DNA from 3 places in the Hahella sp. NBU794 genome. Region 3 is predicted to be linked to each of the others. Evidence: predicted binding sites of a transcription regulator. Region 3 holds the regulator's gene; each other region holds the start of a gene.
What was found. The regulator PhoB, encoded in region 3, activates phosphate uptake and scavenging genes when phosphate is short. The targets are predictions, from matches to a motif close to TGTCATANNNNTGTCANA.
Positions count from the first base shown of each region.

Region 1: ACQYWX_RS00585 (PhoX family protein) is a predicted target of PhoB. The motif match lies at 1,811-1,828, and genes of this name have one in related genera.
Region 2: ACQYWX_RS01990 (UTRA domain-containing protein) is a predicted target of PhoB. The motif match lies at 2,576-2,593, and genes of this name have one in related genera.

Region 1 is NZ_CP192738.1:132,873-137,253, reverse strand. It holds gene ACQYWX_RS00585 (PhoX family protein) at 1-1,773, opposite strand, end outside; gene ACQYWX_RS00580 (dienelactone hydrolase family protein) at 1,955-2,815, shown strand; gene ACQYWX_RS00575 (DUF2339 domain-containing protein) at 2,819-4,381, opposite strand, start outside.
Region 2 is NZ_CP192738.1:443,612-447,992, forward strand. It holds gene cheD (chemoreceptor glutamine deamidase CheD) at 1-182, shown strand, start outside; gene ACQYWX_RS01980 (protein-glutamate methylesterase/protein-glutamine glutaminase) at 234-1,319, shown strand; gene ACQYWX_RS01985 (GNAT family N-acetyltransferase) at 1,316-1,789, opposite strand; gene ACQYWX_RS01990 (UTRA domain-containing protein) at 1,793-2,503, opposite strand; gene ACQYWX_RS01995 (metallophosphoesterase) at 2,867-4,381, shown strand, end outside.
Region 3 is NZ_CP192738.1:695,819-700,199, reverse strand. It holds gene ACQYWX_RS03150 (monovalent cation:proton antiporter-2 (CPA2) family protein) at 24-1,997, shown strand; gene ubiA (4-hydroxybenzoate octaprenyltransferase) at 2,047-2,949, shown strand; gene phoB (phosphate regulon transcriptional regulator PhoB) at 3,089-3,781, shown strand; gene phoR (phosphate regulon sensor histidine kinase PhoR) at 3,838-4,381, shown strand, end outside.

The sequences.
Region 1 (4,381 bases), 560 kb from region 3:
AGACTGATTGTCCGGGGTGAAGAAGGGCCCGCACAGCTCCGCCTGTAAGGGCGTACGCAGGAAGTGTTTGGTCAGCGCGCGCGCTTCGCCGGACACCGCACAGGCCCATACGCCGTCAGCGACGCCGTCTTTGTAGGCGCCGTCAGTGGCGATCCAAAGGTTGCCGTGATTGTCGAAAGCGCAGTTGTCCGGATCGGCGAACCAACCATTGGCGGAAATATCCGGGTGATATTTAGCGCCTTCCGTCTGCGGATTTCCCGCGACAATGAACATATCCCACATAAAGCGATCAGCAGTATGGTCGCCGTCCGGCGGCGTCATTTCGATGATATGGCCGGACTGGTTCTTGGCGCGAGGATTAGCGGCGTTGGTGTCGCCTTCCTTACGCTTGCTATTGTTGGTCAGCATGACGAACACCGAACCCGTCTGCGGATTCACTTCCACATCTTCGGGGCGGTCCATGCGCGTCGCGCCGAGTAAATCCGCCGCCTTACGCATATCGATCAACACGTCGCCCTGATTACGGAAACCGTTGGCCGCCGTCAGCGGGCCCTGGCCGAACACCAGCGGACGCCAGGTCACCAGACCGCCGTCGGTGAACTCCGCCACGTACAGCGTTCCTTCCTCCAGCAGGCGCATATTGGCGGCGCGGTTGCTGGGGTCGTATTTGTTCTTGCTCACAAATTTGTAGACATATTCAAAGCGCTGATCGTCGCCAGTGTAGGCCACCACTCGATTGTCCTTGTTCACAAAGACATTGCAGCCTTCATGTTTGCAACGGCCCAAAGCGGTGCGCTTTTGCGGCTTGGAGTCAGGATCGAACGGATCGATCTCCACCACCCAGCCCACATGCAGCGGCTCGTTGGGGCTTTTGGCCAGATTCCAGCGATCATAAAAGTTAGCCCAGGCGTACTCATGTTCGCCGGACAGACCGAATCGCTTATAGTTCTCTGCTTCTTTGGTTTTGGTCGGATCGCCTTTGAAATAGTTCTGCACGTTTTCTTCGGCGGTCAATACCGTACCCCATGGCGTCACGCCCCCAGCGCAGTTGCCGTAGGTGCCCAGGGTTCTCACGCCATCCTGGGAAATCGCGGTGCGCAAACGGTCGCTGCCGGCGGCGGGACCTGTCATACGCATTTCCGTTACCGGAGTAATGCGACGGTTGTATTTTGAGCCTTGAACCACCGCCCACTTGCCGTCAGTTTTCTTGATCTCAATGATGCTGAGGCCATGCGCCATCATATCGATATCCGCCTGCGCCTTGCTCATCTGGTCGGTCTTCGGCGAGCCGGGGAACATTAGCTCAGAGATAGTGTATTCGTGGTTCACAGCCAGCAGGCCGTGATCCGAATTGTCGGAACCCAACGGCAATGACAGGAAACCAACGAAGTCGTTGTTGTAACCAAACTGCTTGGATTGCGCTTGCGCGCTCTGGTTACGGGGATCAAACGCCGGCGCATCCGCTAACACTTTATCGCCCCAGCTGATCAGGACATCGTGTTCATAACCGGGCGCCACATGGAATGTTTCGTCCTGTCCGTGAGGCAGCTCTGTGAAAGTCAGCTCACCCTTATCCGAGCCGGCCATGATTGCGCTGCAACCAGTCAGAGAAACGCCTGAAGCCGCCGCGCCTGCAGCGAAACCGCGCAGTACGCTGCGACGGGAAGTCCGAGCCTGCAGGATGTCAAAGAAGCTCCGACCCTGCTCAGGACTGGAGGGAATGTCATCAGAGTCTTTTATTTCCCAACCATATTGAGGATGTTGTACAGTCATTTTTTATACCTTAACAGCGTTGATCCGACAGCACTTTTACTGCAAGTAAATGACAGTTTCGTGAACCACGCCTGTTCCGGCTAAAGATTTTCGTTAGGAAAGCAGTACCCAAAAACACGCATGCGCCTGCGCGGCGACAAGTCGCGGATCAACAGCTGATCAACAAGAAAAGGAGCTTTCCATGGAACAAAAGTTCATCCAGCTTTACGACGAATACACGCACTCCACCATGAGCCGCAGAACCTTCATTGACCGTCTGACCAGACTGGCTGGCGGAACCACTGCGGCCATGGCGCTTCTGCCCCTGCTGGAAAACAACTACGCGCGAGCGGAAACTATCGCCAAAGACGACGCGCGCATCAGCAGCGAATATGTCGAATACCCAGGCGGCGCCAGCGCAATCCGCGCTTATCTCGCCAAGCCCAACACCTCATCCGGACCGCTGCCCGGCGTAGTCATCATCCATGAGAATAAAGGCCTGCATCCGCATATCGAAGATGTGGCCAGACGCGCGGCTCTGGCGGGTTTCGTCGCCCTGGCCCCAGACGCCTTAACCCCGTTGGGCGGCACGCCGGACGATCAGGAAAAGGCCCGAGGTATGATCGCGCAGCTGGATGGAGAAAAAACCCGTATGGATTTCGAGGCGGCAGTGGCTTACGTCAAAAAGCACAAGGATTGTAACGGTAAGGTCGGCTGCATCGGTTTCTGCTGGGGCGGCGCTTTGGCCAACCAGTTGGCGGCTCACTCTCAGGATCTCGGCGCCGCCGTCGCCTTTTACGGCAGGCAGGTGAGCGCCGCTGACGCCGCCAGGATCAAAATCCCGCTGCAACTGCATTATGCGGGTCTGGATGACCGTATTAACCAGGGCATTCCCGACTATCGTGAAGCCCTGGACGCCGCTGGCGCGCGCTATGAGCTGCACATGTACGAGGGCGTCAATCATGCCTTTCATAATGACGCCAACGCCGCCCGCTATGACGCAAAAGCCGCTCAGTTAGCCTGGGAGCGCACCATCGCTTTCCTTAAACAGGCATTAGCCTGACGCTTACTCCACGCCACTTTCCGCTTCCGACGCAGGCGCTTTCTCAGCGCCTTCCCGAGGCGGAACCGGAGCGAAATAGCCCACCAGCAACAACACTACGCCAACGCTGATAAAGGCGACGATACGGGCCACGGTGCCCGTGCCGGAAAGATCAAACAGGAACAGTTTGGCGACTACCGCCACCATCAAGCCGCCGCCGACCATCCACACCGAGCGATGCGCCCTGCGCGCGCCGACCAGCATGCACAGCATGCCCGCAATGCTCCACAGCAGACTCATGCCGCTCTGCACCACAATGGACGACACCATATCATCGAAGCGGTAAGGTATCGCCAGACTGAAATGGAAAGCGCGGAACAGGGCCGCATTGAGCCACAGGAAGCAAAACGCCGCCACCACGCCATAAGCAGCCACTCTCTGTTGCAACGCATTCAGCGCGCCATAGCGGCGCACTTCCGACCAGAGCACCCACAACGCCAGCAGGTTGACCAGATCAAGCGGATTCAACAACGCCAGGCCCTTGTTCGCCGGCGCAACCATATTGTTCCACAGCAGCCACAAACCAACACTCGCCAGCAAGGCGCGTGGCAGCCATTGCAACAGCTCACGCGGATAGCGCGCGAAGGGCCAGATAGCGGTCAATGCGCGCCGCAAAAGCAACAGCGCAAGGGCCGGAATCAATCCCCACACCGCCTGCCCGGCCATGGTTTCAGGGTCAAATGCGCCAGTGATTTCAAAATGAATCTGCCAGGTGACCGCAAACACCAGAGCGAATAGCATCACGCAGTGAAAAAGGCCAATTGGCGCGTGGACACGATCCTGCATCAAACGCAGATATCCGAAATGCGCCGCCCAGGCCACTGGGAACGCCAGCCAACCGACATTGGCGTACAGCGCCTGGTATTCCACCACGTAGACAAACAAAACATACAGTATCGCCGGCGCCAGCAGTAACGCCGGATACGCCGCCATCGCCCATTTAAAACGCATGAAAGAAAGCGCAAAAACGCCGATGAAAAGCGTATAGAACAGCAGAAACGCCGCAGGCTCCAGCGCTGACGGATATTGCTCAATGGCCTCGGTTCCGCCCGCCAGCGACCCTAACGCCACCGCCACGCCCAACACCAGCGCATTGACCATTTCCGCCGGCGCAAAATACCGGCTCTGCTCGCCGCGCCAGGCGAATATCCCCGCCCATAACGCATACGCCACCAACGCCATGGGCGCCAGGAAGTCCGCGTTCAGCCACGCGATAGCGCGTGCGTCTACTTGATAGTGGGTAAAGAGGTAAACCACGCCAATGACAAAACTCGCCATCGCCAACCAGGGCAAATGCGGCGAACGCCATCTTCCCGCAAAAAACTGGCAGGCCATCGCCGTCAACACCGTGAACAGACTGCCGGCTATCGGCAGGTGCGTATCGGCGATGTGGCGATGTATCTCAAATAAACCGCCCGCCATCCACCATGCATAAGCCCACAGAGACAGAATAATCGGCGCCCACTGCACTTCCTGACGCAACAGGCGATCCTGATAACGCGTCGCGATGCGGGCGGCGAGACCGCC
Region 2 (4,381 bases), 250 kb from region 3:
AGATTATGTCGGAGGACGTGGGCGGCGATTACCCGCGCAAGATCCTATATGACCCCTCCAACGGCAAAGTCATGATGAAGCGTCTGAAGTCTCTGCATAACGATACGGTGATTCAGCGTGAAGAACATTATATGGACGAGTTGAGCCATACCAAGGTCGCGGGAGATGTGGACTTGTTCTGAGCGGGATGGAGGTTTCCGGCGCATTTGAACGAATAATGACGAGGCACAATTATGAGTAGCGGAGCGGGGAAGGTATACAAAGTCCTGGTGGTGGACGATTCAGCGCTGATGCGCAAGATTCTGGTGGAAATTCTCAATCAATCGCCACAGCTGGAAGTGGTGGACACTGCCGGCGATCCCTATCAGGCGCGGGATAAGATCAAGGCGCTCAGTCCGGACGTCATCACTTTGGACGTGGAAATGCCGCGTATGGACGGGCTCACTTTTCTGCGCAATCTGATGCGTTTGCGTCCCATGCCGGTGGTGATGATTTCCAGTCTGACCGAGCAGGGCGCCGCGGTGACGCTGGACGCCATGGAGTGCGGCGCGGTGGACTTCATCGCCAAACCCAAGATCGATTTGCGCGAGGGCATCGAGGAAAAGGCCCAGGAAATTATTGATAAAGTCATCACCGCCGCGCGCATCCCTCACGACAAACTGCTTCTCAAGCAACAGCGGCTGCAAACGCAGCATCAGAAAGTCGCCGCCGGCGAGAGGCCGCAACCGGTGTTCGCCACCACGGACAAGCTGATCGCCGTCGGCGCTTCCACCGGCGGACTGGACGCCATTCGTGACCTGCTGGATGGGTTGACCATGGACCTGCCGGGCATCGTCATCACCCAGCATATTCCCGGCGCCTTCTCGCGCTCCTTTGCGGAACGTCTGGACCGACGTTTGCCCATGAAAGTGGAGGAGGCCTACGACAACGCTCCCATCACCATGGGGCGGGTGTACATTGCTCCCGGCGAATATCACCTCGAAGTGGTGCGCACCGGCGCCAAGTACGTGTGTCGTCTCAGTGAAACCCCTCCGGTGAATCGTCATCGCCCCAGCGTGGATGTGTTGTTCGACTCGGTGGTCAAAGCCGCCGGCGCCAACGCCATGGCGGTATTGCTGACTGGCATGGGCAAGGACGGCGCTGCTGGACTGCTGCGTCTGCATGAGGTCGGCGCCTACACTATTGCCCAGGATGAAGCCTCCAGCGTGGTGTGGGGCATGCCCGGCGCGGCGGTGAAACTCAACGCCGCCGATGACGTTTTACCCCTGGAAAAAATCGCCTCCTCGGTGAAGCGCTGGTATGCGGAGAACCCTGGCTAGGCGCGCTGATCCCAGCCGCGCTCCAGCTCCACAAAATGAGCATCTTCCCCGGTAATCCGGTAGCCATGGCGACGGTAGAAGCGAATCGCCCCATGGTTATCTTTGAAGCTGGAAAGGGTGATCGGGCGCTGCGTCTCTTGCGCCAGACGATGTAATTGCGCCATCACTTGCGACCCCAGCCCCTGACTTTGCGCCTCTCTGAAGATTAACGCCAAATGCAAATGCAAATGCAGATGCAGCGCGTCCTCATGCAACCGATAGCAGAGCAGGCCGACCCGTCTGTCGGCGCTGACGATCCAGTACAGATCCTCCACCGCGTAGCGGCTGTGAAAGCGCTGGGTTTGATAGTCTTCATCCCATCCGAACGCGGTGTCGATGGACGTATAGAGCCCCGCTTTATAAGCGGCGAACGCCTCGCTGAGCTGGTGTGTCTTGAGAGAGATAAATCTTACGTCGGCGTCTTCGCGCATGCCTCAGCTACCTTGTCCTTTCACTCGCATTTCAATGGCGTCGTGCAGCCAGAATTCTCGCTCCAGCGCGATAGGTTCGCCAGCGACTTTCACCTGACGCTCCAGTTTTAGAGAAGGGCTGCCCTCCCGCACCTGCAAATGTTGCGCATGGCTGTGGCTGAGAGGCGAGGAGGAGATGCTGACGTCCAGCTCTCTGGCTCGATAGCCGTATTGTTCCCGCACCAGTGCGGTGAGAGACCCGGCCAGATCATGGGAGAGCAGATCAGGGAAGGCGGATTCCCGAAAGTAGCAGACTTCCAGCAACACCCAGCGCTGGTCCACCGCGCGGCGACGGGTGACGACAAAGGCGCTCTGCGTCGGCGCCTGTTTCAGCGCCTTGCTGACCTGGATCGGAGGTGTCTCCCGCCCGGCGCTGAGCAGTTCCGTGGTCAGCGCCCGATGCTGGTTGATCGCCTCTTCCTGAATACTGCTGCTGCGGGTGGGATCGTAAATAAACACCGGCGGCGCCACGAACCAGCCCATACGATTCAAACGATAGATCAATCCCTGTGACTCCAGTGCGTGCAGGGCGTCGCGGGCGCTGACGCGGGAGACTTCGAATAGGGCGCATAAAGCGCGTTCCGAGGGAAGCTTGCTGCCGGCGGGCAATTCGCCGTTGAGAATGCGCTGCTGCAGTTTGGCGGCGAGAGACAGATAAGCGGCTGCCTGATTCACAATTCATTCCTTACGTCTTTTCCGGCGCGGACCCGCGTCCGGTGTTGGCTTTGGCGCATTACAGCGAATCGGCGTGACATAAATATGACAATCTGGTTCGTACCAGCGGTCATAAAACTGCCTTGTTTATGAAATTTTATGGAAATTCCAATGAAATATTCCAACTTTATCTTGGTCCGAACCAGATGATTCGCCAGTTATTAACACGACGCTGATATTGACGTGTTGGTAACCGGGCGCCGGGATGCGCCTGCGAGGCGGCAAGCCGCGAAGGCAGGACCTGACACGTGCAGGCCCTGTCGCTTCAGACAAACAGAGGGACGCTGTTTGGCTGCCGGATTCATAACCTACAAGGAATATCTCATGCTTCATAAACGACTTGCTTGGTTGGCCTGCGGTCTCGCCTTCGCTCTGGCCGGCTGTTCCGGCGACCAGGACCCCACCGACCCGCCTGGCTCTGATGTCGAGCCGCCGAGCAGCGCCACCGCGCCGGATTTTATCGTGCAACCCTATCTGCAGGCTCCCGCGTCCGATCAAATGACGGTGATGTTCGAAACGGGAGAAAGCAATGCGGAAGTATGGGTGCGCCCCTTCGACGGCAAGGGCGAATTCACCCGCGTCAGCGCGGAGTCTCATTCCCTTGACGGCTTGGTGCGTAAAGCGCCGATACATCAGCTCAGCTCCAATACGTTGTATGAGTACTACGTGGTCACCAAGGTGTTGGGGGAACAGCGGGCGACGCCGCGTTACGCTTTCAAAACCTGGCCCCAGGCGGGGGATGGCGTGGAGCAGGCGCGCGTCATCGCGTTGAGCGACACCCAGTTGGATCGGGATGAGTACGCCAAGGTGCTCACCAATGTGGTGAACCAGGGTTTTCTGCAGCATGAATGTGATGCCGCGCAACCGCAGACCTGTGCGGAAAACATCGCCGCCATCACGATTTCCGGCGATGTAGTGCAAGTGGGCGGCAATCGCCAGAACTGGCGCGAGCAGTTGTTCGGCAGTCTCGCCGCCATCACGCCCTATGTGCCGCTGGTGACTGTGCCCGGGAATCACGATTATTACAGCGACGCTGAATTACGTCTGTACCGCAGCTATATGGCGCCGCCGGAAAATGGTTCTATCGGTTACGAAGACAAGTGGTACTACCTGGACTACATGGACCTGCGTCTGGTCGGGCTGGACAGCTACACGATCTCCGGCGCCCATGGCGCGTTCAACCGGGATACGCTGGCGGTGCAACGGCAGTGGCTGAAAGAAACGCTGAACGACGCGGAAGTGCAGGGCAAACACTTTGTGCTGGGGATGTTCCATCACGGTTGCCTGTCGGAAATGTGGAACGTGGGAGAGAGCATCGGCAGTTGTGAAATGGTGGCGGAGCTGGAGCAATACAGCGCTCGCACCGGCGCGGTGACCGGGCACCTTTTCGGTCATACTCACGCCTATTCCCGAGGACAGTCACGGGATGTGAATCACCTGTGGCTCAACGCCGCCAGCGCCTCCGGCTACATCGAACCGCTGGATGATGCGGATCATCAGGCCAAGCAGATCCGCGATTACGATACTTTCGAAATCAGCCGCAGCGAGTTCGGCTATAACCTGCTGACCTTCCATTTCGGCGACGCGCCGACGATGACGCTGGAGCGCAAGAAAGGCGGCTTTGACGGCGACACGGAATTCTCTGTGGTGGACAGCCTCACCTTCTCCGTCGAGGACAATATCAATCTTCCTCTGGTCACGGCGGGAACCGGTGAGCAGGACGCCAGCGCCGTGGAGCTGGGCGTGCAGGTGGCTATGCCGGATGCGGTGCGCGCGGTTCATTGGCAAGTGTCGGAAAGTCCCGAGTTCGACGGCGCGGTTTACGATATCTGGGGCAAC
Region 3 (4,381 bases):
GCGATGTTGGTTCCTTACCTCTTATGCATGAAGCTAATCTGAGTCAGTTTTTGGTGCTGATAACCGCGGCGGTCGTTGTATCGTCGCTGTTCCGGCGCATGAACATTCCCTCTGTCCTGGCTTACCTCGCGGTGGGCCTCGGCGTCGGCCCTACCGCTTTGGGGTGGGTGGATGACGTAGAAACGATCCAGGTGCTGGCGGAGTTCGGCGTGGTGTTTCTGCTGTTCTCCCTGGGACTGGAGTTCTCTCTGGCCAAAATGATTGCTTTACGCAAGGTGGTGTTCAACCTGGGCGGTTGGCAGGTGGCGGTGAGCAGTCTGGTGATCTTTGGCATCGCCCGGCTGTTCAAAGCCAGTACGGAAGAGGCCATTATCATCGCCGGCGCCCTGGCGCTGTCCTCCACCGCGGTGGTCAGTAAAGAACTGGTGCAGCGCAATGAGCTGGGCCAGCCGCACGGCGTGATGTCGATGGGGGTGCTGCTGTTTCAGGACCTGGCGGCGGTTATCTTTTTGATTCTGATCCCGTTTTTGGCGGGCGGCTCAGACAGTTCACTGGCGGCGGCCCTGGCCATCACTCTGGGCAAAGGCGCTCTGCTATTCGCATTGATGCTGGCGATTGGTAAATACCTGCTGCCGTTTATTTTCACGGAAGTCGCCAAGTCTCACTCGGAAGAACTCTTCGTTCTGACCGTGCTGATGGTGTCTCTACTGGCGGCTGCATTGACCCACAGTTTCGGGCTATCTATGGCGCTGGGCGCGTTTATCGCCGGCATGATGCTGTCGGAGACCCACTATAAACATCAGATTGAGGCGGATATTCGCCCTTTCCGCGACCTTCTGCTGGGCCTGTTTTTTATCAGCGTAGGCATGATCGTGGACTTCCAGGAAGTGCTCGCCAACTGGCCGTGGATTATCCTCATCACTGCAATGCTCCTGCTGGCCAAGGCGACGCTGATTGGCGCCCTCGCCTATCGTCACCAGAAAGACAGAGCCGTGGCGCTGAAGACCGGTCTCTATCTGGCCCAGGGCGGCGAATTTGGTTTCGCGCTCTTCGCATTGGGCGAGAAGTTCCAGCTGATATCCAAACAAGCTGGCGCAGTGGTGATCACCACCGTCATTCTCAGTATCACATTGACGCCCTGGCTGATGAATCTGGCGCGCTATCTCAGCGCCCGCTTCCCCTCCGATAAAGCACAGGGCGTCGCTCAAACCCGCGTGGAGGCGTTGACCGACGCCTGTTCCGAGTTAGAAGGCCACGCCATTGTCTGCGGTTTCGGCCGGGTCGGGCAGACCGTCGCCCGCTTCATGCGTCGCAGCAGCATGCCCATGACCGCCGTGGACAAGGACCCTGTGCGGGTAAAAGAAGCTGCGGCCGCAGGCGAACCCGTGCACTATGGCGACTCCGAGCGGTTGGATATTCTCAAGGCGCTGGGCCTGGAGCGCTCTCGTCTGCTGATCATCACCTACGCAGATGTGGACAAGAGTCTGGCGGTCATACGCAAGGTCCGCTCCACCGGCTCCAATGTGCCTATCCTGGTGCGTACGGCGGATGACTCAAAAATGTCGTTGCTACAGGAAGCGGGAGCGACGGAAATCGTTCCGGAGACGCTGGAGGCCAGCTTGATGTTGGTGACTCAAGTGCTTACTCTTATGGGCGCGCCGGCCAGGAAGATCCATCGTCAAATCGAAGAAGTGCGCCGTAGCCGCTACAAAATGCTGCACGGTTATTACCCGGGCATTAATTCCCAGTTGGTCGGCGCTGACGGCACGCCGCTGGAAAAACTGCATGCGTTGACGCTGCCGGATGGCGCTTACAGCTGTCATCGTTCTCTGGCGCAGATGAAACTGGCCGCCTGTAATGTCGACAGTATTCGACGCGGTGATGAGGAATTCTTCGACCCTGCCGGTGATTTCATTCTGCAGCCTGGCGATACGTTGATCCTGCATGGATCGGCGGACCAGGTTGAACAGGCGGAAAACAAGTTGCTGGGCGGCTAAGCTTGAACGCAGTTGCAAACCACACACTAAATCAGGATTCTGTTTGGCTATGAAATCCCAAGGGCGTCCACTTCCATCCCTGGCGGAACAATTCAAGGCGAAATTGCCGGTATATATCGACCTCACGCGACTGAACCGCCCTATCGGAACCTATCTGTTGCTCTGGCCGACACTGTGGGCGCTATGGCTGGCCTCGGAGGGCGCTCCCTCCATCAAGAACCTGTTCATCTTCGTCTTCGGCGTACTGTTGATGCGCTCGGCAGGCTGCGTCATCAACGACTACGCCGACCGCCGCATAGATATGCACGTCGAGCGCACCAAAGGCCGTCCATTTGCGCAGAATCGAGTGACGGAAAAAGAGGCGCTCACCCTGTTCGGCGTTCTGGTGGGGGTTTCTTTCATACTGGTGCTGTTCACCAACGCGCTGACAATTTATCTCTCCGCTGGAGCGCTGGCGCTGGCTTCGACCTACCCCTTCATGAAGCGCCATACTTACCTGCCCCAAGTCGTACTGGGCGCGGCCTTCGCCTGGGGCATCCCCATGGCTTTCGCTGCAGAATTGGACACCGTTCCCCAGCAGGCATGGCTGCTGTATACCGCAACGGTGGTATGGACCGTCGCTTATGACACCATGTACGGCATGGCGGACCGGGAAGACGATCTTAAGATCGGGGTCAAATCCACCGCCATTCTATTTGGCGAGGCTGATCGCGCCGCCGTGGCGGGCCTGCAGGTATTGACGCTGGGCATCCTGTTCATGGTTGGCGCGCAATACGAGCTGGGCGTTTACTTCCAAATGTCCTTGATCGTCGCCGCCGTGCTGTTTGTGTATCAGCAGCACCTGATTCGCGCCCGCGTTTCCCAGAACTGTTTCAAGGCGTTCCTTAACAATCACTGGGTCGGCGCAGCTGTGTTTCTCGGTTTGGTTCTGGAGTTTATTTTCCGGCCCTAAAGCCCGTCCCGCCTCGCTTACAGCCCGACTGCAAACAGCCTGGCTCATTTCCATCACATTAATTAAGCGCCTGTCATATACTTGTAACAAAACGCCGTTGTAATAATTCGGCAATCGAGTATTCAAAAAGGTGTTTTGCATGGCAAGCAAACAAGTTCTCATTGTGGACGATGAGCCCGCCATCCGGGAAATGATCGCAGTCGCTCTGGAAATGGCTGACTATGACTACCTGGAGGCAGGGGACGCGCGGGAAGCGCATGCGTTGATCATTGATCAGAAGCCTGATCTTATACTGCTGGACTGGATGCTTCCCGGCGTCAGCGGCATTGAATTCGCACGCAGACTGAAGCGCGATCAAAACACCTCGGAAATCCCTCTCATCATGCTCACAGCCAAAACCGAAGAGGACAACAAAGTCCAGGGCTTGGAAGTGGGCGCAGACGATTACATCACCAAACCATTCTCTCCCAGAGAACTGGTCGCGCGTCTGAAAGCGGTGCTGCGCCGCACCGCCGTACAAGGCATGGAAACCCCCATTGAAGTCGAAGGACTGCGCCTCGATCCAGTGTGCCACCGCGTCACCGCCAAGGGCGATGCGCTCAACATGGGCCCCACGGAATACAAGCTCCTGCAGTTCTTTATGACGCATCAAGAACGGGTGTATACTCGCGGGCAGCTTTTGGATCAGGTATGGGGCGGCAACGTCTACGTGGAAGAACGCACGGTGGACGTGCATATTCGACGTTTACGCAAAGCGCTGGAGCCCAGTCATCATCATCTGGTTCAAACCGTGCGTGGGACGGGCTATCGCTTTTCGACCCGAGCGCCATAAGCGCCGCGATCCGTCTTAAAAAATAAATAATTCCAAAAGAAGTATTCATAAAACGCATGCGCAATCACTGGCGTCATTATGTACGGCTACTGGTTTACAGTTTGCTGGGCTGTATCGTTGTCGGCCTTATTATCGGTTCAGTAGCTTGGGCGCTGGTGTTCGGCCTCACCGCCTATCTGGGATGGACGCTCACCCAGGCGTTTCGCATGCACCGCTGGCTGTATCAGGCGAAAATGGAAGACCCTCCCGAGAGCCGTGGCTTATGGGGAGATCTGTTCGACGGTATTCATCGTCTCCAGGTTCAGCACTACCGCTCCCGCGATCGACTGCAAGCCATGATCGACCGCATCCAGGAGTCCACCAACGCCCTTAAAGACGCCGTCGTCATGACTAATAGCGAAGGCGCCATGGACTGGTGGAACCAATCCGCAGAGAAACTACTGGGCTTCAAGTATCCGACCGACCGGGGCCAGTTGATTTACAACCTGATCCGCACGCCCATTTTCAAGCGCTACTTCACCTCCAAGAAATACCAGGAACCGTTGATCCTCAACGCCCCCAATAATCCCAACTTGAAGTTACAGTTTCATATCACGCTGT